3 regions of the Sphingobium salicis subsp. salicis genome follow, and region 2 is predicted to be linked to each of the others. Evidence: riboswitches for the same ligand, from Rfam matches in the RefSeq annotation. Region 2 holds a riboswitch; each other region holds the start of a gene.
The links. Region 2 has a riboswitch for cobalamin ahead of VHN57_RS22365 (TonB-dependent receptor plug domain-containing protein). Riboswitches for the same ligand answer to the same signal wherever they lie in the genome.

Region 1 (7,743 bases), 4.6 Mb from region 2:
GGATCGCCGCGACGGCGGTGGCGCAGGCGCCGGTGCCGCAGGCGCGGGTGAGGCCGGCGCCGCGTTCCCAGACGATCAGGCGCAGGTGCTGCGGGCCGACGATCTGCGCGAAATTGACGTTCACGCGGGCGGGGAAAAGCGGGTCATGCTCGATCAGCGGGCCGAGCCGTTCGAAATCGACCGCGTCCAGATCCTCGACGAAGAAGATCACATGCGGGTTGCCGACATTGACGGCGGCCGGGGCGGGCAGGTCTTCCCAGCTGGCCGACATCGTCAGCGTGTCCATCGGATAGCCAAGCGGGATCGCGTCCCAGTCGAAGCGGGGCGCGCCCATGTCGACGCTGGCGCCGCCGTCCACGCCCTTGGCGTCGAGCAGCCCGGCCCTGGTCCGGATCAGCACGTCCTTGCCGACGAACAGCGGCACGCAGCGGGTGGCATTGCCGCAGGCTTCCACTTCCGACCCGTCGGAATTGAAGATCAGCATCGACACGTCGGCCTGGTCGCCGGTCTCGGCATCGCCGATGACGATCAACTGGTCGCAGCCGATGCCGGCATGGCGATCGGCAATGGCGCGGGCGCGCGCCTCCGTCATCGCGACCGGCGCTTGGCGCGCGTCGATCACGACGAAATCATTGCCCAGACCATGCATCTTGGAAAAGCGGCTCATCATGGCGCCGCATTTAGTGCGGGACGGGGCAAAAGACCAGCGGTCAGGCGTCTTGGCTGCCGATGATCGCGGCATAGGCCGCCGGATCGACATTGGCGCCGGAGATGACGAGGGCGGTGGCGCCGTCGGTGGGCGGGGCGAGGCCGGTCAGCATGGCCGCGAGGGCGACCGCGCCACCCGGTTCGACCACCAGCTTGAGCGTGGTGAAGGCGAAGCGCATCGCGTCGCGCACCTGATCGTCGCTGACGACCAGGCCGCCGGCCAGCAGGGCATGGTTGATCGGGAAGGTCAGCGCGCCGGGGCTGGGCGCCAGCAGCGCGTCGCAGATGCTGCGCGCGTCGGGCGAGACGCTTTCGCGCGTGCCGCTGGCGAGCGAGCGGGCGGTATCATCGAAACCGGCGGGTTCGACCGCATAGACGCTGATGTCCGGGCGGGCGGCCTTGACCGCCGTGGCCGTGCCCGCGACCAGGCCGCCACCACCGCAGCAGACGAGAATCTGCGTGAGGTCGGCGCCGGCGGCCTGCGCTTGCTCCAATATCTCCAGGCCGATCGTGCCCTGGCCGGCGATGATGAAGGGATCGTCGAAGGAGGGAACCAGCGTCGCGCCGCGTTCGGTGGCAAGGGCGGTGGCGATTTCCTCGCGGCTCTGGGTGAAGCGGTCATAGGGGACGACCTCGGCGCCCAGCGCGCGGGTGTTGGCGGTCTTGATCGCCGGCGCATCGGCCGGCATCACGATCGTGGCGGGAATGCTGAGCAGGCGCGCGGCAAAGGCGACGCCCTGGGCATGATTGCCCGAGGACCAGGCGACGACGCCCGCCGCGCGTTCCGCAGCGTTCAGTCGGGCGAGGCGGTTATAGGCGCCGCGGAACTTGAACGATCCGCTATGCTGGGCCCCCTCGAACTTCACCAGCACACGCCGGCCGCAGAGATCGTTCAGCGCGGCATTCTCGATCAGCGGGGTGCGGACCGCCGCCGGCGCGATCAGCCGCGCGGCATCGGCGACGTCGGCGGCAGTGATGGCAAGCGAATCGGACATGTCGGCTCCTTCGGTAAGAGGCCCCTGCATAGCCGCCCGCCGGCGCCGCGCAACGATCCGCCGGGGCGATCCTGGCCCGCTTGGCAGGGCTTGTGCTTTGGCTTATGGGGGCCGCGCGCCGGGGCGGTCAAAAGCCCCGGACGCGCATGATCGCGCCGGTGCCCGCAAGGGCTGAAAACGGGAATGCGGTGCGGGGGGCGAAGCCCTTCCAAATCCGCGGCTGTCCCTGCAACTGTAAGCGGTGAGCGCGATACGCAGGGTTCCCAAGCTCTTCAAAAGGGGAGAGCCGGAACCGGCCACTGGACCGACAGGTCCGGGAAGGCTGGCGCATCGTTGCCCTGACCCGCGAGCCAGGAGACCTGCCGGCGTCTGGTCGCTCTTGCCCTGGCCCAGGGGATGGCCATGGCGCGGTGTTTCCGTCGAGCGACGCCCATGGCGGCCGGGGCCGCATCGGTGCGTGGGGCGGGGCGCTGGCGTCTTCCCGATCCTCACGCAGCGACCGCTTGTGCGGACGCCCCGGTTCCAAATCGACGGACGCCGGGGGACGATAAAATGAAGACGTTGGGGATTTCGCTGATCGCGCTGCTGGCCGCTACGCCGGCACTGGCCCAGGATCTGGCACAGGATGACGATATCGTCGTCACCGCTTCGGGCATTGCGCAGCCGCGCGACGAGGTCGGCCAGGCGATCACGGTGATCGATGCCGACACGATCAGAACGCGCCAGGCGGTCGATGTCGTCGAACTGCTCGCCACCACGCCGGGCGTCCGTTTCAGCCGCAACGGCTCCACCGGCGGCGTGACCGGCGTGTCGCTGCGCGGGGCGGAGACGACCCAGACGCTGGTGCTGATCGACGGGGTCAAGGTCAACGACCCGAGCGGCATCGGCGACGGCTATGATTTCGGCCATTTGCTGACCGGCAATATCCGCCGGATCGAAGTGCTGCGCGGCTCCAACTCGGTGGTCTATGGCAGCCAGGCGATCGGCGGCGTGGTCAATGTGATGACCGGCGCGCCGAGCGAGGGTTTCGAGGTCAATGCCTCGGCCGATTATGGCTATAGCGACACGCTGAACGCCAAGGCCGATGTGTCGGGCACGCGCGGCGCGGTGTCGGGCGGGCTGGGCGTCGCCTATTTCAACACCGACGGCATTTCCTCGGTCGGCCGGTCGTTCGGCGGCGTGGAGAAGGATGGCTATGAGAATATCGCCACCAACGCCAAGCTGAAGATCGCCTTTTCCGACACGCTCAGCCTCGACCTGCGCGGCTATTATATCCATGCCGATCTCGACTATGACAGCTTCTTCGGCGCGCCGGCCGACAGCAGCGACGTCAGCAAGCTCGACCAATATGTCGGCTATGCCGGGATCAACCTGGCGCTGCTCGACGGCAAGCTGACCAACCGCGCTGCCGTCACCTGGATGCGCAACGATCGCGACTATTATTTCGTGCGCGGCACTGACCCGGACTATGGCTATTCGGGCACCAATCTGCGGTTCGAATATGAGGGCGTCTATGCCCCGGTGGATCAGGCCAAGCTGATCTTCGGCTATGAGCATGAGCGGCCGGACTATGAGTATTTCGGCTTTGGCGACATAGCGAGCGCGAAGGCGAACATCGACAGCGTCTATGCGCTGGCGGTGGTGAAGCCGCTTGCCGGCCTCGCCGTCACTGGTGGGCTGCGCCATGACGATCATAGCCAGTTCGGCGGCGCGACCACCTTTGGTGCCAACGCCAATTACACGCCGAACGCCGGCGCCACCAATATCCGCCTCTCCTATGGTGAGGGGTTCAAGGCGCCGTCCCTCTATCAGCTCTACGACACCTATAGCGGCAACAGCGCGCTGCGGCCGGAACGGTCGAAAAGCTATGATATCGGCTTCGACCAGAGCCTGGACGGGGACAAGGCGGTGCTGTCGCTGACCGCCTTCCGGCGCGATACCCGCAACCAGATCAATTATGATTATGCGACCTACACCTATGGCAATCTGGACCGGACCCGCGCCAAGGGCGTGGAAGCGACGCTGACGCTGAAGCCGGTCGAGGCGCTGACGGTGGCGGCATCTTACAGCTATGTCGATGCGCGCGACCGGTCGGGCGGGGCCACCGACGGCAATCGCCTGCCGCGCCGCGCCGCCAATGCGGTCAGCCTGTCGGCCGACTATCTCTGGTCCTTCGGCCTGTCGACCGGCGCGACGCTGACCATGGTCGGCGACAGCTATGACGACACGGCGAACACCCGCCGGCTCGACGGCTATGGGCTGGCCGGGCTGCGCGCGACCTTCCCCGTGGGCGACCATCTGGAAGTCTATGGCCGGATCGACAATCTGTTCGATGCGGATTACGCCACCGCCTATGGCTATGGCACCTATGGCCGGTCGGCCTATGGCGGCGTGCGTGTCCGCTTCTAAGGGGCGGCGGCATCCTCTGTTGCTGCCGGGGCTGATCGCCCTGCTGCTGGTCGCGGGCATCGCGTCGGTCGCGCTGGGATCGGTGACGATCGCGCCGGCGCGCATCCTGTCCGTGCTGGCGGGCGGCGGCGACATGGTGGCGCGGGCGATCGTCATCGACCTGCGCCTGCCGCGCATGGCGATCGGCCTGCTGGTCGGCGCCATGCTGGGCCTGTCGGGTGCGGCATTGCAGGGCTATCTGCGCAATCCGCTGGCCGAACCCGCCGTGCTGGGCGTGTCCAATGCGGCGGCGCTGGGGGCGGTGATCGCGCTTTATTTCGGCCTGTCCGAACTGCACCCGATGGCGTTGCCACTGCTGGCGATCGTCACCGCGCTGGCGGCGATCGGCGCGCTGTTCCTGCTTGCCGGGCCGTCGGAAAGCCCGTTGACGCTGATCCTGGCCGGCATTGCCGTCGCGACGCTGGCGGGGGCGGGAATCAGCCTGGCGCTGAACCTGTCGCCCAATCCCTTTGCCGCGATGGAGATTATGAGCTGGCTGATGGGGAGCCTGGAAAATCGCAGCATCGACCATCTGCTGCTGGCGCTGCCCTGCATCGCGGTCGGCGCGGCGCTGCTGCTTTATGACGGGCGCGCGCTCGATGCGCTGACCCTGGGCGAGGATGGCGCGCGGGCGCTGGGCGTCGACCTGTCGCGGGCGCGGCTGCGGCTGATGGCGGGGGTGGCGATCGGTGTCGGCGGCGCGGTGGCGGTGACCGGATCGATCGGCTTCGTCGGCCTGATCGTGCCGCATCTGGTGCGACCACTGACCGATCGATCGCCCTCCGCGCTGCTGTTGCCGTCGATGCTCGGCGGCGCGGTGCTGCTGACCCTGGCCGATATCGGCGTGCGCATCATCCCGACCAGCAGCGAATTGAAGCTGGGCGTGCTGACCGCGATCCTTGGCGTGCCGGTTTTCCTCATTCACCTGATGCGGGAGCGGCGGCTATGGTGACCCTGTCGACCGAGCAACTGGACGTCCGGCTAGGCCGCCATCTGGCGGTGTGCGGCGTCAATCTGACCATGGCGCCGGGGCAGTTGATCGGCGTGATCGGCCCCAATGGCGCGGGCAAGTCGACCCTGGTGCGGGCGCTGCTGGGGCTGGTGAAGCCGGCCGCCGGACGCGCGCTGCTGGACGGCACGCCGGTCGAGCGGCTGTCGCGCCAGGCGGTCGCGCGGTCCATCGCCTATCTGCCGCAGGGCCAGACCTTGCACTGGCCCCTGGCGGTAGAGCGGCTGGTGGCGCTGGGGCGCTTGCCGCATCTGGGGCCGCTGTCGCGCCTGACCGCCGACGATGAGGCGGCGATCGAGGATGCGATGGTCCGCGCCGATGTTACCGGCTTCAAGGGCCGGATCGCGACCGAGCTGTCGGGCGGCGAGCGGGCGCGGGTGCTGCTGGCGCGGGCGCTGGCGGTGGGGGCACCGGCGCTGATCGCCGACGAGCCGCTCGCGGCGCTCGACCCCGGCCACCAGATCGACGTGATGGCATTGCTGCGGGCGCAGGCGCAGGACGGGGCGCTGGTCGTCACCGTGCTGCATGACCTCGCCATGGCGGCGCGCTATTGCGACCGGCTGCTGCTGATGGATGGCGGCGCGCTGGTGGCGGACGGGGCGCCGATGGACGTGCTGACGCCGGAGCGGCTGGCATCCGTCTATGGCGTCGCCGCGCGGATCGACGTCAGCGACGGGCTGCCGCTGATCGTGCCGACGACGCGGGTCTGATTCGTAACGAAAAAGGGGGCCTTCCGGCCCCCTTTGCTTAATTGCCGAAGCCGCGTGGGGCGGGATCGACTACGTTGATCGTGCCGGCGCCGACCTCGCTCACTTCCAGCGCGCGTTCGGCGATGCCGTTGCGGTTGAAGCGGAAGGCGCCGTCGATGCCGGCAAAGCCGCCCGGATCGCGCAGGCGCGCGGTCGGGAAGGGCGCGCCCGGCTTCCAGTCCTGGGCGATCCGCACCGTCAGCAGCACCGCGTCATAGCCCATCGAGGACAGGCGGAACGGCGTGCTGCCGTACCGGGTGCGATATTTGGTCGCGAGCTGGCGATAGAGGCCGTCCGAAACGCTGGCATACCAGGCGCCGCGCAGCACGGGGCTGGCGGCCAGCGATTCTTCGGTATTCCAGATTTCGGTGCCGAGCAGACGGGCATTGGCGCCGCCATTCTTGCGCACGATCGGCGCGACCTGCAGCGCGACCCGGCCGCTGTCGGCGATCAGCAGTGCGTCATAGCTGGACGAGGCCTGCAATTTCTTGACCGCAGCGGTGATCGAGGCGGGGGTGCGGTCGAAGGTCTGCATCGACACGACGGTGCCGCCGGCCTGTTCGACCGCGCGCAGCAGCGCATTGCCGGCGCGCTCGCCATAGGTGCCGCGCGGCACCAGCGCGCCGAAATTGGACAGGCCCTTTTCACGGGCGAAGCCGATGACGCGCTCGATCGACTGGTTGGGCGTATAGCCCATCAGGAAGATGTTGCTGCCCGCGACGCTGGCGTCGTTGGAGAAGCTGATGACCGGGACATTGGCCTTGGCCGCGATCGGCCCGACGATGCGGGCATCGTCCGCCAGCAACGGACCCAGGATCAGGCGATTGCCGTCGGCCAGCGCCCGGTTGGCGGCGGCCGCCGCGCCGGTGGCGGTGTCATAGGTGGTGATGCGGACCTTGTCGGTCTTGATATCCATCAACGCCAGGGTGGTGGCGTTGGCGATCGATTGGCCCACGCCCGCATTGGGGCCGCTGGTCGGCACCAGCAGCGCGACGCGGTGGCGCGCAGTGTCGGTCGGCAGGCCCTGGGTCACTTCCGGGCCGGTCGGCTTGGCGGGGCCGGTGGGCTGGGCGGGGCCGGGGCCCTTGGGCACGATCGACTGACAGGCGGCAAGCATGATGGTGCTGGCAACGAACAGCAATCGCGCGCTGCGCTTCATCGCCGCGAACATGTTCGCTTGCCGGGGGGCATCCGTCTCTGTCATCTGGGATCCTTATGGAAACTATATTGGCATCCGGGCTTGAGCCCGGGCTTTACATCGTGGCGGGGCCGATCGGCAACCTTGGAGACCTTACGCCGCGCGCGGCCGAAGTCCTGCGGTTGGCCGACGTGGTCGCCGTGGAAGATACACGGGTCAGCGCAAGGCTGCTGCGCCATGCGGGATCGGATCGGCCGATGATTCCCTATCATGACCATAGCGCCGAAAATGTGCGGCAACGGCTGATCGAGCGGATGGCGAGCGAATCGGTGGCGCTGCTGTCGGACGCGGGGACGCCGCTGATTTCCGATCCGGGCTACAAGCTGGTGCGCGACGCGCGGGCGGCGGGGCGCAAGATCACGACCCTGCCGGGGCCGAGCGCGGCGATCGCGGCGCTGACCCTGTCGGGCCTGCCGACCGATCGGTTCCTGTTCATGGGCTTCCTGCCGAACAAGGCGAAGGCGCGCGGCGACGTGCTGGCCGAAGTGGTGGCGCTGCGCGCGACCCTGGTCTTCTACGAAAGCGGGCCGCGCCTGTCGGACAGTCTGGCGGCGATGGCGGCGGCACTGGGCGATCGCGAGGCGGCGGTCAGCCGTGAGATCAGCAAGACCTTCGAGGAGACGGCGACCGGCACGC
Region 2 (7,743 bases):
CGCGCCCGACCAGTGGGACGAAGTGATCGGCGCCGACGCCCATTTCTACCTGACCGACTTCACCCTGTTCAAGACCTTCTACGTCACTGAAGGACGGCAGGACGGGCTCGACCAGATCGAGCTGCGCGATTATGCGACCCATGCGGCAAAGCGCATTCCGTTCCCGGAAGCCAGCTATTCGGCGAGTCTCGACGACAATCCCGAATATGAGGTGACGAAGCTGCGCATCGGCTATGAATCGATGGTCACGCCCGACACCATCTATGATTATCATCTGGCAACGGGTGAGTTGGAGATACTCAAGGTCCAGGAAATTCCCTCGGGCTATGACGCCAGCCGCTACGCCACCGAGAGGCTGATGATCCCGGCGCGCGACGGCACGCAGATTCCGGTGTCGATCGTCTATCCCGCCGACTTCCCCCGCGATGGCAGCGCGCCGCTGCACCTTTATGGCTATGGCGCCTACGGTCTGGCGATGGAGCCGGGCTTTTCGACCAGCCGCCTGTCGCTGCTGGATCGCGGCTTTGCCTTTGCCATCGCCCATATTCGCGGCGGCGACGATATGGGCCAGCAATGGTATCTGGACGGCAAGCTCGACAAGCGCACCAACACCTTCACCGATTTCGTCGATGTCGCGAAGGGGCTGATCGATCTTGGCTATTCGGCCAAGGGCAGGATCAGCATTTCGGGCGGATCGGCCGGCGGCGAGCTGATGGGCGCGGTCATCAACTCCGATCCCGACCTGTGGGGCGCGGTGGTGGCGCATGTGCCGTTCGTCGATGTGCTCAACACCATGCTGGATGAGACGCTGCCACTGACGCCGGGCGAATGGCCCGAATGGGGCAATCCGATCGAGGATGAGGCCGCATTCCGCACCATCCAGTCCTATGATCCCTACACCCATGTCCGCGCGCAACATTATCCGCCGCTGATGGTGACCGCTGGCCTCAACGACCCGCGCGTCACCTATTGGGAGCCGGCGAAGTGGGTGGCGAAGCTGCGCGCCACCAAGACCGACAGCAATATCCTGCTGCTCAAGACCAATATGGGCGCGGGACATGGTGGCAAGTCCGGGCGGTTCGAGAGCCTGCACGAGACCGCCGAGGAATTTGCGTTCATCCTGTGGCAGCTGGGAGTGGAAGGCTGATGGCGTCGAGCTTCACCAAGCAATTCACCGCGCGGCCCGAGGATATCGATGTGCTGGGCCATGTGAACAATGCGGTGTGGGTGCAGTGGATGGAGCAATTGTCGGTCGAACATTGGATGACCGATGCCGACCCGGCCCATGTCGATGCCTATATCTGGGTCGTGACCCGGCATGAGGTCGATTATCGCGGCAACGTGACCGAGGGCGATGTCGTGTCGGGCCGCACCTGGATTCCGGAAGGACCGCGCGGCGCGCGGTTCGACCGGCTGATCGAGTTCACCGGACCGGACGGCAAGGTGAAGGTGTCTGCCAAATCCACCTGGGCGATGATCGACAAGGAAAGCGGCCGGCTGATGCGGGTGCCGGCCGAGGTAGCCGCCAACTTCATCGAGGGCTGAGCCGGCCCAGCTTCAGCGGGCGCTGACGGCCTGGGAGAGGGCGCGTGCCGCCTGTACATAGGCCGGTCCGCCGCACACGGTCCAGGCCTGGGGCAGGCTGATGCGCGCTATGTCGCGTAGCACGGGATGATGGAGCATTTCGGTGCCCTGGTCGGTGACGCGGTCGGTGGCGCTCTCGACGATCAGATAGTCTGGCCGTGCCGCGACCATCTCCTCCAGGCTGACCTGCGCGATCGCCGGCTTGCCCAAGTCGGCGGCCAGGTTGCGCAGGCCCGCCCGCGTCATCAGGCCGTCGACCAGCGTGCCGGTGCCGGTCATGTAGCCGCGCCGCTGATAATAGGCCGCGACTTTGGGCTTCGGCGCGCGGGGCAGGGCGGCAAGCTCCCGGTCCATCCGCGCGATCATCGCTTCGCCGCGGTCGGCATGGCCAGTCGCCTGCGCCACGGTGCGGATCGACGCGATGATATCGGCATAGCTGTCCGCGCTCTTGAGATCGACGGCGGGATAATGCTGGGCCTTGAGGATCGCGATCGCCGGATTGCGCCGTGCCGGCATGCCGATCACCAAGTCTGGATTGGTCGCCAAAATCTGCTCGGCCGATCCGTCGAGGATGGGCAGGCCCTTCGTTACGGCCGCCACCGCCGACATCTGCCGATCGCCGGCATTATGGGTCAGGCCGGCAATCTGGTCGCGATCGGCCAGCGCGACCAGCAATTGGTCGGCGCACAGGTTGAGCGACACGATCCGTTGCGGACGTTTGCTGGCACTGGCAGGCTGGCGCGCGGTAGCCGCCCATAATGTGGCGCCACCGACCAGGGCGATCATCAGGGCGATCATCCCCTTGCCGGGGCCGATGGGCGCAAAAATCCGCATGGCCATCTCCCTTAGCCCGCGCGCTCCGCCAGGCAAGGAAGATTGACGCTCCAGTCGGGCTCGCCTATCGCCCGGACTGCGACAGGTTCCCCGGCAGCGGGGATGAAAAGGGAATGGGGTTCAAGACCCCGGCTGCCCCTGCAACTGTGAGCGGCGAGCTTTTGTGCCACATGCCATTGGGACCGCAAGGTTCTGAGAAGGCGGCATGAATCAGCGATGACCCGCGAGCCAGGAGACCTGCCCATCGCGGTCGTCCTTCGCGCGGACAGGGTGTGCCGAGCGGACGGGGGTGAACCCGCGTGGCGACAGGTGGACCGCATAGGTGCGGGGACCATGTCGCGCCCGGCCGGGCACCGATATCGTCCCTGGGATGCGGTCCCTCGTCCGGGGGCTTATGTGTTCAAGTATCTGACTTTCTGTACTTTCCTTCTCTCCACCACCGCTTTCGCCGAAGAGGCGCAGCAGGCGCCGCCGCCCGATGCCGCGGCCGATGCCGGGGCATCCTCTATCCTCGTCACCGCGACCCGCCTCGCCACGCCGGTGGATCAGGTGCCGGCCTCCGTCACCGTGCTCGACAAGGCAGCGATCGACCGGGCCCAGGATCTGGGCGTCACCGAATTGCTGCTGCGCACGCCCGGCGTCAGCATCTCGCGCAATGGCGGCTATGGCACGGCGACGTCGCTGCGCATCCGCGGCGCGGAATCCGACCAGACCGTGGTGGTGATCGACGGGGTGAAGCTCAATGATCCCTCGTCGGCCGGCGGCGGCTATAATTTCGCCAATCTGCTGGTCGGCGATGCCTCGCGGATCGAAGTGCTGCGCGGCCCCCAGTCGACCCTGTGGGGCAGCCAGGCGATCGGCGGCGTCGTCAATGTCGTCACCGCCATGCCCGAAAAGGCGCTGGAGGGGAGTTTCGATGTCGAGGCGGGATCGCGCGACACCGTCAGTGCCCGCGCGGCGCTGGGCGGCAAGACCGGCCCGGTCAGCTGGCGGATCGGCGGCCAGAGTTTCACCACCGAGGGTATTTCCGCGATCAGCCCGGCCTTTGGCGGCAAGGAGAAGGACGGCTATACCAACCGCAGCGTCACCGGCCGGGTCGAGGTTGCGCTGGCGGACGGGATCAGCGCGGACCTGCGCGGCTATTATTCCGATGGCCATGTCGATTTCGACGCGACCAGCGCGGAAAGCCCCGCCTATGGCACCAATCGCGAATTTGTCGGCTATGCCGGCCTTAACGTCGCACTGCTCGACGGCCGCTTCCGCAACCGTTTCGGCTATGGCTATACCGACACCGATCGCGACAATTATGATCCGCGCAACCAGCGCAAGCAGACGTTCGACGCGGCGGGGCGCAACCAGCGGCTGGAATATCAGGGCAGCTTCGCGATCGCCGATGGCTGGACCGCGCTGTTCGGGGTGGAGAATGAGAATAGCCGCTTCCGCAGCGTGTCACCTTCGGCGTCGCTTTCGGTGCCGATTCCCGATCCGGCCCGCGGCAAGGCGGAGATCACCAGCGTCTATGGCCAGCTCAATGCCCAGCCGATTACGGGCCTGACCCTGACCGGCGGGCTGCGCTATGACGATCATAACCGCTATGGCGGTCGGACCCTTTTTTCCGCTGGTGGCGTCTGGGCGCTGCCGACCGGGACGGTGCTGCGCGCCAGCTATGGCGAGGGGTTCAAGGCGCCGACCCTCTATCAGCTCTTTTCCGAATATGGGAATCAGGCGCTCGATCCCGAACGCGCCCATGGCTGGGAAGCGGGCGCGGAGCAGCGTTTCTTTGGCGAGAAACTGCGACTGGGTGCGACCTGGTTTGATCGGACCACGACCGACCAGATCATCTATAATAGCTGTTCCTCCAGTTCGACCGATCCGCTCTGCTTCACGCCCGGCACCACCACCCGCCGTTATGGCTATTATCTCAATGTCGCGCGCGCCAAGGCGCATGGCATAGAGGCGCAGGCAGCGGTCGAGCCGGTCAAGGGGCTGACGATCGACGGCAATTATAGCTGGACCGTGGCGGAGGATCGTTCGGACGGCACCGCGAACGAAGGCAATTGGCTGCCGCGTCGGCCGCGGAACAGCGCCAATGGTTCGATCAGCTATGCCTGGCCCTTCGGCCTCACCACCGGCGCGGCGGTGCGCTGGTCCGGCCACAGCTATGACAATGCGGCCAACACCACCCGGCTGGACGATTATACACTGGTCGACCTGCGCGCCGAATATGCGTTCACCCCGGCGTTGCGCCTGTTCGCCCGCGTCGAGAATCTCTTCGACGAGAACTACATGACGGCCTATCGCTATGGCACGCTCGGCCGCAGCATCTATGCCGGCTTCCGGGGGCGCTTCTGATGCTGCGTCCCGTCGAACCCGGCCCCGCCATCGTCGCCTGCAATACCTGCCGTCATTCGGCCGAAGCGCGGGAGGATGAGGAGGGCGTGCGTGGCGGGGCACGGCTGGCGGAGGCGCTGCGCAGCGTGCAGGCCTCCGACCCGCGCTATGCCACCGTCGCGGTGCAGGACATGCCCTGCCTGTTCGCCTGCCAGGATCATTGCACCGTCCATCTGCGCGCGCCGGGCAAGGTCGGCTATGTCATGGGGCGGTTCACCCCGGATGCCGATGCGGCACGCGCGATCCTCGATTACGCCATTGCCTATGCCGCCAGCGAGCATGGCCGCGTCGCCTTTCGCGAATGGCCCGAAGGCGTGAAGGGCCATTTCATCACCCGTACCCCGCCGGAAGGATTTGTCGTCGAATGAGCTTCGCCTCGATCACCGATTTCGAAAATGCCCTGGCCAACCTGCCGCCGGCCGAGGAACTGGCGAGCGCGGCAGCACGCGCGCGGCAGGCCGAACTGACCAAGCCATTGGGGGCGCTCGGCCGGCTGGAGGATGTCGCGATCTTCATGGCAAGCTGGCAGGGGCGCGCGGTGCCGCGCCTGAAGCGGGCGCGTGCCGCGATCTTTGCCGGCAATCATGGCTTCACCGTCCACGGCGTCAGCGCCTATCCCGCCGCCGTGACCGCGCAGATGGTCGCCAATTTCGCCGCCGGCGGCGCGGCGATCAATGCCCTGGCCGGTGTCGCCGGGCTGGAACTGGCGGTGCGATCGATCGATCTGGACCGGCCAACGGCGGACTTCACCGTCGCGCCCGCCATGACCGACGAGGAGTGCCTGACCGCGCTGTCGATCGGCGCGGCGGCGGCCGAAGAGGATCTGGACCTGCTGGTCGTGGGCGAGATGGGGATCGGTAATTCGACCGCCGCCGCAGCCCTGAGCGCCCGCAGCTTCGGCGGAAAGGTCAGTGACTGGGTTGGTCCCGGTACGGGCGTCGATGGCGAGGGGATTGCGCGCAAGATCGCGACGATCGATCGCGCGCTCGCCTTCCATGCCGATGCGCCGGACAGCGCTTTTGAAACACTGCGCCGGCTGGGCGGGCGCGAACTGGCGGCGATTGCCGGCGCGGTGCTGCGCGCCCGCCAGCTGGGCGTGCCGGTGCTGCTCGACGGTTTCATCAGTTGCGCCGCGATCGCGCCGCTGGTGGCGCAGGTGCCGGCCTTTGCCGACCATTGCCTGGCCGGTCATTGCTCGGCCGAGCCGGGCCACGGCCTGCTGCTGGAGCGGATGGGCCTTGAACCGCTGCTGCGCCTCGACATGCGATTGGGCGAAGGCAGCGGCGCGGCGGTGGCGGCCAATATCGTCCGTGCGGCCGTAGCCGCGCATAGCGGCATGGCGACCTTTGCCGAGGCGGCGGTGTCGACCGCGACATGATGGGCATGCCGCTCCATCTGCTGCGGCATGGCGCGCCCGAGACGCCGGGCCTGTTGCTGGGGCGGACCGACAGCGTGCCGACGCGCGCGGGCATCGACGCCTGCCTGGCGCAGGCGGAGGGGCTGGAGATCGAGATGATCGTAACGTCCGACCTGCAGCGCGCCCGGCAGGCGGCGACGGCGATCGGCGAGCGCGCCGGCTTGCCGGTATGGGTCGATCCGCGCTGGCGGGAACTGGATTTCGGCATCTGGGATGGTCTGGCCCCGGCCGATGTCGATCCCGAGGCGCTCGCCCGTTTCTGGCAGGATCCGGATGGCTTCGCGCCGCCGGGCAGCGAGGGATGGACGGCATTGCTGGGGCGGATCGCCGATGCGGTCGAGGATCTGCCGCGCGTGCCCACATTGGTGCTGACCCATGGCGGGGCGATGCGCGCGGCGCTGGCCCATCTGTGCGGGTTCAGCGTGCAGCAGAGCTGGAGCTTCGGCCTGCCCTATGCCGCCTTGCTGTCGCTGGAACGCTGGACCGGGGAGCCGCCGCTCGCCCGCATCACGGGCCTGCGCCCATGAAGGGGCTGGTCCTTGCCATCCAGTTTCTGACCCGCCTGCCGATGCCGAAGGTGACAGCGAACGAGACAGACTTCGCACGGTCCATTCGATGGTTTCCGGCGGTCGGCGCGATTGTCGGTCTATCTGTCATGTTCGCTGTCAATCTTGCTGTTCGCGTCGATCCCTGGATCGGGGCGCTGGCCGGGCTGCTCTGCTGGGTCGGCGTGACCGGGGCGCTGCATCTCGACGGGCTCGGCGACATCGCTGATGCCTGCGGCGCGGTGCATAAAGGGCGCGACCGGTTGCTGGCGGTGCTGGCCGACCCGCATGTCGGCAGTTTCGGCGTGGTGGCGATCGGCCTGCAACTGATCGCCAAGCTGCTGTTGCTCCATGCGCTGGTCGAGCGGGGCATGATGTTGCCGCTGCTGCTCATTCCCTTTGCCGCGCGGATCGGGCCGCTGCTGTGGGCGCGCATGCTGTTGCCCCTGCATGCCGGGCTGGGCGCGCGCTTTGCCGATGCCGTCAAAACGATCCACATCGCCCTGTGGATAAGTCTATTGATAATCGCTGCCTGGTGGCTGCCGGCCCTGCTCGCAGCGCCGCTGCTGATGCTGGTCTGGGGCCTGTGGCTGAAGCGCCGGCTGGGCGGCATTTCCGGCGATGGCCATGGCGCGGGCATTGAACTGGTTGAAAGCGGGCTGCTTTTCGTCGTCCTGATCGCGGGCGGCACGACATGACGACACGCTGGACATGGCATGGCGGCGGCGTCGCGGCGGCGAGCGCGCATTTCGGCGGCGCGCCCGAAAGCTGGCTCGACTTATCCACAGGCATTAATCCCCATGCCTGGCCCGGCGCTGCCGAGCAGGCGATCGACTGGCGCGCCTTGCCCGACGAGCAGGGACTGCGCGCGCTTGAACAGGCGGCGGCCGATCATTTCGGCGCCGCTGCCGATCATGTCTGCGCGCTGCCGGGGACAGAGGTGGGCCTGCGCCTCGTTGGCACATTGCTCGA
Region 3 (7,743 bases), 1.2 Mb from region 2:
CGTTTTCTAAGCTTTTCGCGCAAAACCCGCCATTTCGCAAACCACCCCTAATTGCCTCTGACACGGCAAATCATCGATGTTTGAAGGTCCAGCTTCGATCTTCGGCTTCCTCCCCGTTGATGAGATATTGCATTTGATGGGTTTCACCGTTCGGCCAGGCGACGAGTTCCTGATCGTTGATGAAATCAATGGTGATGGCGTCCCCATTTTCGGAGGCATCCCATATAAGCGTTAGCCTGTCGCCCGGCTCCAACTCAAAGCATTCTGGCCATGGTTCGACCGATACATAAATCGGGCCTTCCTTGCGGTTTACGAAGCTATGTTGGGTCTGCGCCATGGGCAGGGCATAAAACGCCTATCGCCTGGTGCCAAGCGTCAGCTTGTCTCTGTTCTCTATCGTAAGCAGCCATTCCGCAATCCACCCAATTCCGCCCTTCCTTCTTTCTCCTCCGCGCTCTTCGCGGCTCCGCGCGAACAATGAGTCACGCGGAGCCGCGAAGAGCGCGGAGAAAGGGGTATGAAGAACTGGAAAGCAGTCTGGCGCTTAGCCACCCCATTCCGCCACCCCAGCGAAGACTGGGATTTCACTTCTTGTGATCTCTGCGAACGGCAGGGGATGTCCTTGAAGGGGCACATACCGCTAGCCGGCATGGCGCGATAGGGCGGTGCCCTACTCAACACCCTCTGTCCTACAGCGGCTTGCCGATATAAACTTCCGGTCGGTTCCTTGATATCGTCGACCCATTCTGTTTCCGCCGGTTTTTCCGGCCCGGCGCAAATTCCATATCGCGCACATGCGCAAACTTCCGAATGTTTCGCAGCCAATGCTTTGAAAAGTCTGGCGGTGATCCGATCGAATCATCGCCAAAGGGCGCCAATTTTCATCCCTCTGGTCAAGTTCGCGCACAAGGGAGCGGCGTTTTTGGGGCTTCGACGCCGGCAGCAAGGCCCGGCGGGGCGCTGTCTTCAGCGCACCTTGAAACTATATGTGCCGCTGACCGGCTGATGATCGTTGCCCATCACCGTCCATTGAAGATCATAGCTGCCGGTCGGCAGGGCGCGGGGCAGGGTGATGACCAGGCCCTTGCCGTCGGCGGCCGCGGCTGTGGTGAAGCCCTTGATCGGCATTGGCGGATGATCGGCCATGCCCGGCATGCCGGTCATGGTCAGGGTGATGCTGCTATGATCGGCCTGCAGCGCCTCGGAAAAGCCCAGGGTCAGCCGGGTCAGCTTGGCAACGCTGGCATTGGCGGCGGGACTGGCCGCAACGAGCTGCGGCCTGGCGAAGGCGGCGCCGGACAGGGCGGTGAGGGCAAAGGCTGCGGCGATCAGGGATTTTTTGAACAGGGGCAGGCGGGGCATAGATGTCTCCGGAAAATGCGCGTCTTGCAGGGGAATACGCATTGTCCTGTCGCATCCCTCACCCCTCACGCTATTTTGTGCGAGGGATGGGCCGGCCGGATGCGTATCGTCAGGCAGGACATGAAGGACGGAACGATGGACGATCTGGATGACATGCTGGCCGGGCTGCGCGACGCGCCGGCGGCGGCGCGCTTCGACGGGCTGGAGGAGGCGGTGATGCAGGGGCTGGACCGCCGCCGCGAACGCAGCGTCGCTCGGCGCAGCCTGATGCTGGCCGGCGTGATGGCGATCGGCATCGGCTGGATCGGCAGTAGCGTGCCCGCACAGCCGGCGCAGGCGGCGCCCGGCCCGCTGCTGATCGGCATGTCCGACTATGCGCCCTCGCGCCTGCTGGAGCGATAGGCATGGGCAAACGTTATTGGCTGGTGGCGCTGGTCGCCTTTGCCGCGGCGCTGGCCGCCGTGCTGGTTGCGCGCACCTGGCTCACGCCCGCGCCGCCGGTGGAGAATGAAGTTCATGCCCTGCTCCACGATCGGCTGACCTTGGACGCCGGCCAGAAACAGCGCATCGCCGATCTGGAAGCCGCCTTCGCCCAGCGCAAGGCGTCGCTCGACGCGGAAATGCGCGCCGACAATCAGCGGCTGGCCGCGGCGATCGCCGCCGAACATGGCTACGGCCCGCGCGTCGCCCAGGCGGTCGACCGGTCGCACCAGGCGATGGGGGAATTGCAGAAGGAAACATTGAAGCACATCTTCGCGATGCGCGGTGTGCTGCGGCCCGATCAGGCCGCGCTGTTCGACGCCGCCGTCGTCAAGGCGCTGACCCAGCCTGCCGGGTGATAGCCGACGATCCCGATGATGCCACGCTGGCGGCGCAGGCGCTGGCCGGGCGGCAGGCGGCCTATGGCGCGCTGATGCGGCGGCACCGCGATGCCGTCTATCGGCTGGCGCGTGGCCATGTCGGCGATGCCGACGCGGCAATGGACATCGTGCAGGAAAGCTTCGTCGCCGCCTTTGCCTCGCTCGCCCGCTATGATGGACGCAGGCCCTTTCGCGGCTGGATCGCGCGGATCACGATCAACAAATGCCATGACTGGGCGCGCCGCCGTGCGGTCCGTCGCTTCTTCAGCTTCGCCCGGCCGATCGAGGATGCCGCCCATGTCGCGGACGCCGCGCCCGATCCCGAGCAGGCGGCCCAGTCCCGCGGCGGCGTCGCCCGGATCGAGGCGGCAGTGGCGGCGCTGCCGGTGGCGCTGCGCGAGGTGGTTTTGCTGCGCGGGATCGAGGGCATGACCCAGGCCGAGGTCGCGCAGATATTGGGCGTCACCGAAAAGGCGGTGGAAACCCGCCTCTATCGCGCCCGCAAGCAATTGCAGGAGATGTTGAGGGAAAGCGACGCGGCGCGCGTATAGAGGGGCATGATCGATCTGCCCTCCCTCCCTCTCGACCGCCGCAGCCTGATCCGGGGGGGCGCCGCGCTTGCACTGGCGCAGGCCTTGCCCGGCTGGGCTGCCACCGGCACGCATGGCGCGGCCCAGGGCGCGCTGTCGGGCGAGACGATCGCGCTCGGCATCGGCGACGGGCATTTTGCGACCGGCGGCCGATCGGCCCATGCGATCAGCGTCAATGGCGGAACGCCCGCGCCGCTCATCCGCCTGCGCGAGGGGCAGAGTGTCAACATCGCCGTCACCAACCGGCTGAAAGAGGATAGTTCGATCCACTGGCACGGGCTGATCCTGCCCTTCCAGATGGATGGCGTGCCGGGCATCAGCTTCCCCGGTATCGCGCCGGGCGAAACCTTCACTTATCGCTTCCCGGTGCGGCAGGCCGGCACCTACTGGTATCACAGCCATTCCGGCATGCAGGAGGCGATGGGCCTTTATGGCCCGATCATCATCGATCCCGCCGGCGCCGATCCGGTGGCCTATGACCGGGAACATGTGATCCTGCTCGCCGACTGGAGCCCGGTTCATCCGCACAGGTTGCTGCAACGGCTCAAGCAGATGGGCGGTTATTATAACATGCAGCGCCAGACGCTGGCGGGGTTGCTGGCGGGGAAGGATCAGGGCCTCAAGGACCGGATCGACTGGGGCGCGATGCGCATGGACCCGACCGATATTTCCGACGTCACCGGCGCCACCTACAGTTATCTGGTGAACGGCATGGGCACAGCCGAAAACTGGACCGGCCTGTTCGCGCCGGGCGAGCGGGTCCGGCTGCGCATCATCAACGCGTCGGCAATGACCAATTTCAATATCCGCCTGCCCGGCCTGCCGATGACTATGGTCCAGTGCGACGGGCAGGATGTCCAGCCGGTCGAGACCGACGAGTTCCAGATCGGCATTGCCGAAACCTATGACGTGATCGTCCAGCCCGGCGAGGCGAAGCCCTATGCCCTGATTGCCGAGGCGATCGACCGGTCCGGCCTGGTCCGCGCCACGCTGGCGCCGCAGATCGGCATGGTCGCGCCGGTGCCCGATCGGCGCGCCCGGCCGCTGCTGGGCATGAAGGATATGGGCATGGACATGGGCGGCATGGATATGGGCCATGGCGGCGTGATCGACCTCAGCCAGCCGGCCAATGAAAGCATGTCCGGCCACAGCATGAAGATGCGCGACAAGTCGGTCGCGCCCAGCGTGAAAATGGGGCCGGGTGTCGCCACCCTGTCGCCGATGCCGGCCGATCGCACCGCCGACCGGCCGACGGGGCTGGAGCATGTCGACCATCGGGTGCTGACCTATGCCGATCTGCGGTCGCTGACGCCGAACACGGACCTGCGCACCCCGACCCGATCGCTCGACATCCACCTGACCGCGAACATGGAACGATATATGTGGTCGTTCGATGGGGTGAAGCTGTCGGAGGGGGCGGAGCCGATCGCCTTCCGTCATATGGAACGGGTGCGTGTGACGCTCATCAACGACACGATGATGCCCCATCCCATCCATCTGCACGGCCATTTCTTCGAACTGGTGACCGGCGAGGCGGCGCATAATCCGCGCAAGCATACGGTGAATGTGCTGCCGGGCGGCAAGGTCAGTTTCGACTTCACCGCCGATGCGCTGGGCGACTGGGCCTTCCACTGCCATATGCTGATGCACATGCATGCCGGGATGATGCGGGTCGTGACGGTGCGCCATGGGGAGGACGCGGCATGAAGCTGATCGCGCTCCTGCTGCTCGCCGCCGCTGCGCCGGTGCAGGCCCAGACCATGGACCATAGCCAGATGGACCATGGCGCGATGGGCCACAGTATGCCCACCACCGATGCTGCGATCCCACAGGGCACGGCCCCGCCGGTGCCGACCGATCATGCCGCCGACGCGCTCTATGACCCCGCTGCCATGGCCCGCGCCCGCGCGGCGATGATCGCGGAAGGGGGCGGCATGACCTATTCGCAATGGATGCTCGATCGGCTGGAACATCGCGCCGGCAAGGGCGCGGATGGCTATGCCTGGGAAGGCGAAGGCTGGATCGGCGGCGACATCAACCGCTTCGCGGTCAAGAGCGAAGGCGAGGGGACGGTCGGAGGATCGCTCGAACGGGCCGAACTGCAGGCGCTCTACAGCCGGGCGATCGACCCCTGGTTCAACCTGCAGGCGGGCGTGCGGCAGGATTTCGGCGAAGGGCCGGACCGCAGCTATGCGGTGATCGGCATCGATGGCCTGGCGCCCTACTGGTTCGAGGTCGGGGCCGAAGCCTTCCTGTCGACCAGGGGCGACGCCCATTTGCGGCTGGAGGCGAGCTATGACCAGCGCCTCACCCAGCGGCTGATCCTGCAGCCTGCCGCCGAGTTCAATCTGGCGGCGCAGGACGTGCCCGAACTGGGGATCGGCGCCGGCCCGTCCGATATCGAGCTGGGGCTGCGGCTGCGCTACGAAATTGCCCGCGAATTCGCCCCCTATGTCGGCGTGAACTGGGAACGCAAGCTGGGCGATACGGCGGATTATGCCCGTGCCGCCGGCGACAAGCCGTCGGCTACCAGCCTGGTGATCGGCCTGCGCGCCTGGTTCTGAGAGGCGCTTGCAGGCCGCCCGATATTCGATTATCGATCCCGCCGATCCCGCGCCGCACGGCATGGGATCATGATCGCGCCGGTGTCCCGAAAGGGGCTTAATAGGGAATGCGGTGCGGACGGGTGACCGTCCAAATCCGCAGCTGTCCCTGCAACTGTAAGCGGTGAGCGCGATGTACATGTGCGGACGGCAGAATGACCGATCCGCCAGCCACTGGGCCGGACGCTAAATCCTGCGAGGCCTGGGAAGGCCGTGCATCAAGCGATGACCCGTGAGCCAGGAGACCTGCCGGCGTCTGGTCGCTCTTGCCTTGGTCCAGGGGATGGCCGCGGCACGGTAACTTCCGTCTGAGCGACGAACGAGCGGCTGGGGCCGCTGCGACGACGCGCGTCGGTTGCCCTTGGGCGCCCGGCCGGCGCGTGTGTCGGACGTTCGCGCGCGTGCCGCTCGTGAAGGTTGCCCCCGCCCGTCGAACGCGGCGCCGGATGGGGGAATATATGAAGTCCAATATCGTTTCGCGGGCCGCTCTGGCCCTTTCGCTTGCCATCGCATCGCCGGCTTTCGCCGATGAAGGGGAAGGCGACAGCATCGTCGTCACCGGCACCAGCCTGGAAGAGACGCTGCCGCAGCAGCTGTCGCGCTATGGCCATGCCATCGAGATCGTCACCGACACGCAGATCCGCGATGCTGCCGCGATCGATACCGCCCGCGCGCTCGAAGCGGTGCCGGGCCTGTTCATCCGGTCGCAGTCCGGGCCGTTCAGCTATGTCGACATCGCGCTTCAGGGTTCGCGCACCAAGGATGTGCTGTGGACGATGGACGGCATTCGCCTGAACAACCGCCTCTATGGCGGCACGTCGCCCAATGACACCATGGCCGCCAGCATGATCGAGCGGATCGAGGTGCTGAAAGGCGGCGAAAGCCTGTTCTATGGCACCCAGGCGGCGGCCGGTGTCATCAATGTCGTCACCCGCGATTTCAGCGACGATCTGGGCGGCCAGGTCAATGCCAGCCTCGACAGCTTCGCCGGCACCAGCCTGGATGGCTATGTTCGCGGCGCGATCGGCCAGCATCGCTTCGTCGTCTGGGCCAATCGCAGCCAGTCGGACGGCTATCGCCCCTATGACGTGATGCAGCCCAGCGCGACCGATCGCGCGCGCGGCTATGATCTCTGGTCGGCGGGCATCAAATATCAATATGATATCGCGCCGGACCTGCGCCTCAACGCGCTCTACCAGCATACCAAGGCCGATCTCGACAATATCAGCGCGACCCGGACGAAGGAGAGCCGCAACGACCGCAACGAGGAAGTGGCCAGCCTGCGGCTCGACTATACCGGCGAGGATGGCGTGCAATTCTTCCTCAAAGGCTATTTCCACGACTGGAAGACTGCCTATGTCCAGATCCGCAATCCCGTGCCCGCCGGCCCGCCACAGGTCATCTACCCTGCCGGCACCTTCTGGGGCTATCAGGATTATGGTGGCAGCGCGGTGGTGCAGCTCAACATGCTGCGCGGCATCGACACGCTGATCGGCTATGATTTCCAGAGCTTCAACGGCCGCGACGACGTCCTGCTGATCGCGCCGACCGATGAACAGGTCCATGCCGGCATCTTCCAGCTGCGCACCAACGACGAATTGTCGAGCAAGGCGCGGATCGCGGCCGGCCTGCGCTACAACAAGGCGAAGGGATCGGAAAAGACGATCTGGAACGTCTCGGGTCGCTATGATGTCAGCGATGCGCTGTTCGTGGAGGCCAATGGCGGCACCTCCTTCGTGCTGCCCGACGCCTCGCAGCTTTATGGCAATGATCCCTGTTGCGAAGTCGGCAACCCGAACCTGAAGCCGGAGGAAAGCCTGAACCTCAACGCCGCGCTGGGCGGTGCGCTCGCCGGCGGGGCGATCCGCTGGAAGGCGACCTGGTTCAACCGGCGCATCACCGACCTGATCGACACCACCTATGATGATCCGGCCTTTCCGGAAGGCACCTATATCAACGTCAGCGACAAGGTGCGGGCCAGGGGCGCCGAACTGGAGCTGAACGCGAATTTGACCGGTGGCTGGGGCCTGTCGGCCAGCTACACCTGGTCGCGCGTCCGCAATCAGGGCAGTTCGGTGCAGCGCGATCGCAATCCGGAACAATATGGCCGCGCCGCGATCGTCTATGCGCCGGAAGCCAGCCGCTTCGGCGCCAATCTGTCGGCCAATTGGGTGGGCGATGTCTGGTCGACCGCATCGGGCTTTGGCCGGATGAACTATGGCAATTATGCTGTGGTCGATGCGGGCGCGCATCTGTGGCTGGATCAGGCGCGGCGCAACCGGTTCGGCATCAATGTCGAAAATCTGTTCGACCGCGATTACGCCTCCA

Region 1: another riboswitch for cobalamin. It lies ahead of VHN57_RS00355 (TonB-dependent receptor plug domain-containing protein); the one in region 2 lies ahead of VHN57_RS22365 (TonB-dependent receptor plug domain-containing protein).
Region 3: another riboswitch for cobalamin. It lies ahead of VHN57_RS16630 (TonB-dependent receptor plug domain-containing protein); the one in region 2 lies ahead of VHN57_RS22365 (TonB-dependent receptor plug domain-containing protein).

Annotation. Positions count from the first base shown of each region.
Region 1 covers NZ_JAYRCS010000001.1:65,041-72,783, forward strand. The annotation lists gene dapF (diaminopimelate epimerase) at 1-670, opposite strand, end outside; gene VHN57_RS00350 (threonine ammonia-lyase) at 711-1,703, opposite strand; cobalamin riboswitch at 1,843-2,084, shown strand; gene VHN57_RS00355 (TonB-dependent receptor plug domain-containing protein) at 2,256-4,112, shown strand; gene VHN57_RS00360 (FecCD family ABC transporter permease) at 4,099-5,103, shown strand; gene VHN57_RS00365 (ABC transporter ATP-binding protein) at 5,097-5,870, shown strand; gene VHN57_RS00370 (penicillin-binding protein activator) at 5,908-7,113, opposite strand; gene rsmI (16S rRNA (cytidine(1402)-2'-O)-methyltransferase) at 7,125-7,743, shown strand, end outside.
Region 2 covers NZ_JAYRCS010000001.1:4,641,125-4,648,867, forward strand. The annotation lists gene VHN57_RS22350 (S9 family peptidase) at 1-1,147, shown strand, start outside; gene VHN57_RS22355 (acyl-CoA thioesterase) at 1,147-1,545, shown strand; gene VHN57_RS22360 (ABC transporter substrate-binding protein) at 1,558-2,418, opposite strand; cobalamin riboswitch at 2,485-2,677, shown strand; gene VHN57_RS22365 (TonB-dependent receptor plug domain-containing protein) at 2,815-4,770, shown strand; gene VHN57_RS22370 (DUF1636 domain-containing protein) at 4,770-5,177, shown strand; gene cobT (nicotinate-nucleotide--dimethylbenzimidazole phosphoribosyltransferase) at 5,174-6,187, shown strand; gene VHN57_RS22380 (histidine phosphatase family protein) at 6,184-6,753, shown strand; gene VHN57_RS22385 (adenosylcobinamide-GDP ribazoletransferase) at 6,750-7,469, shown strand; gene VHN57_RS22390 (aminotransferase class I/II-fold pyridoxal phosphate-dependent enzyme) at 7,466-7,743, shown strand, end outside.
Region 3 covers NZ_JAYRCS010000001.1:3,468,193-3,475,935, reverse strand. The annotation lists gene VHN57_RS16665 (hypothetical protein) at 71-337, opposite strand; gene VHN57_RS16660 (copper resistance protein CopC) at 967-1,362, opposite strand; gene VHN57_RS16655 (hypothetical protein) at 1,462-1,764, shown strand; gene VHN57_RS16650 (periplasmic heavy metal sensor) at 1,767-2,201, shown strand; gene VHN57_RS16645 (RNA polymerase sigma factor) at 2,198-2,773, shown strand; gene VHN57_RS16640 (copper resistance system multicopper oxidase) at 2,780-4,519, shown strand; gene VHN57_RS16635 (copper resistance protein B) at 4,516-5,376, shown strand; cobalamin riboswitch at 5,439-5,683, shown strand; gene VHN57_RS16630 (TonB-dependent receptor plug domain-containing protein) at 5,874-7,743, shown strand, end outside.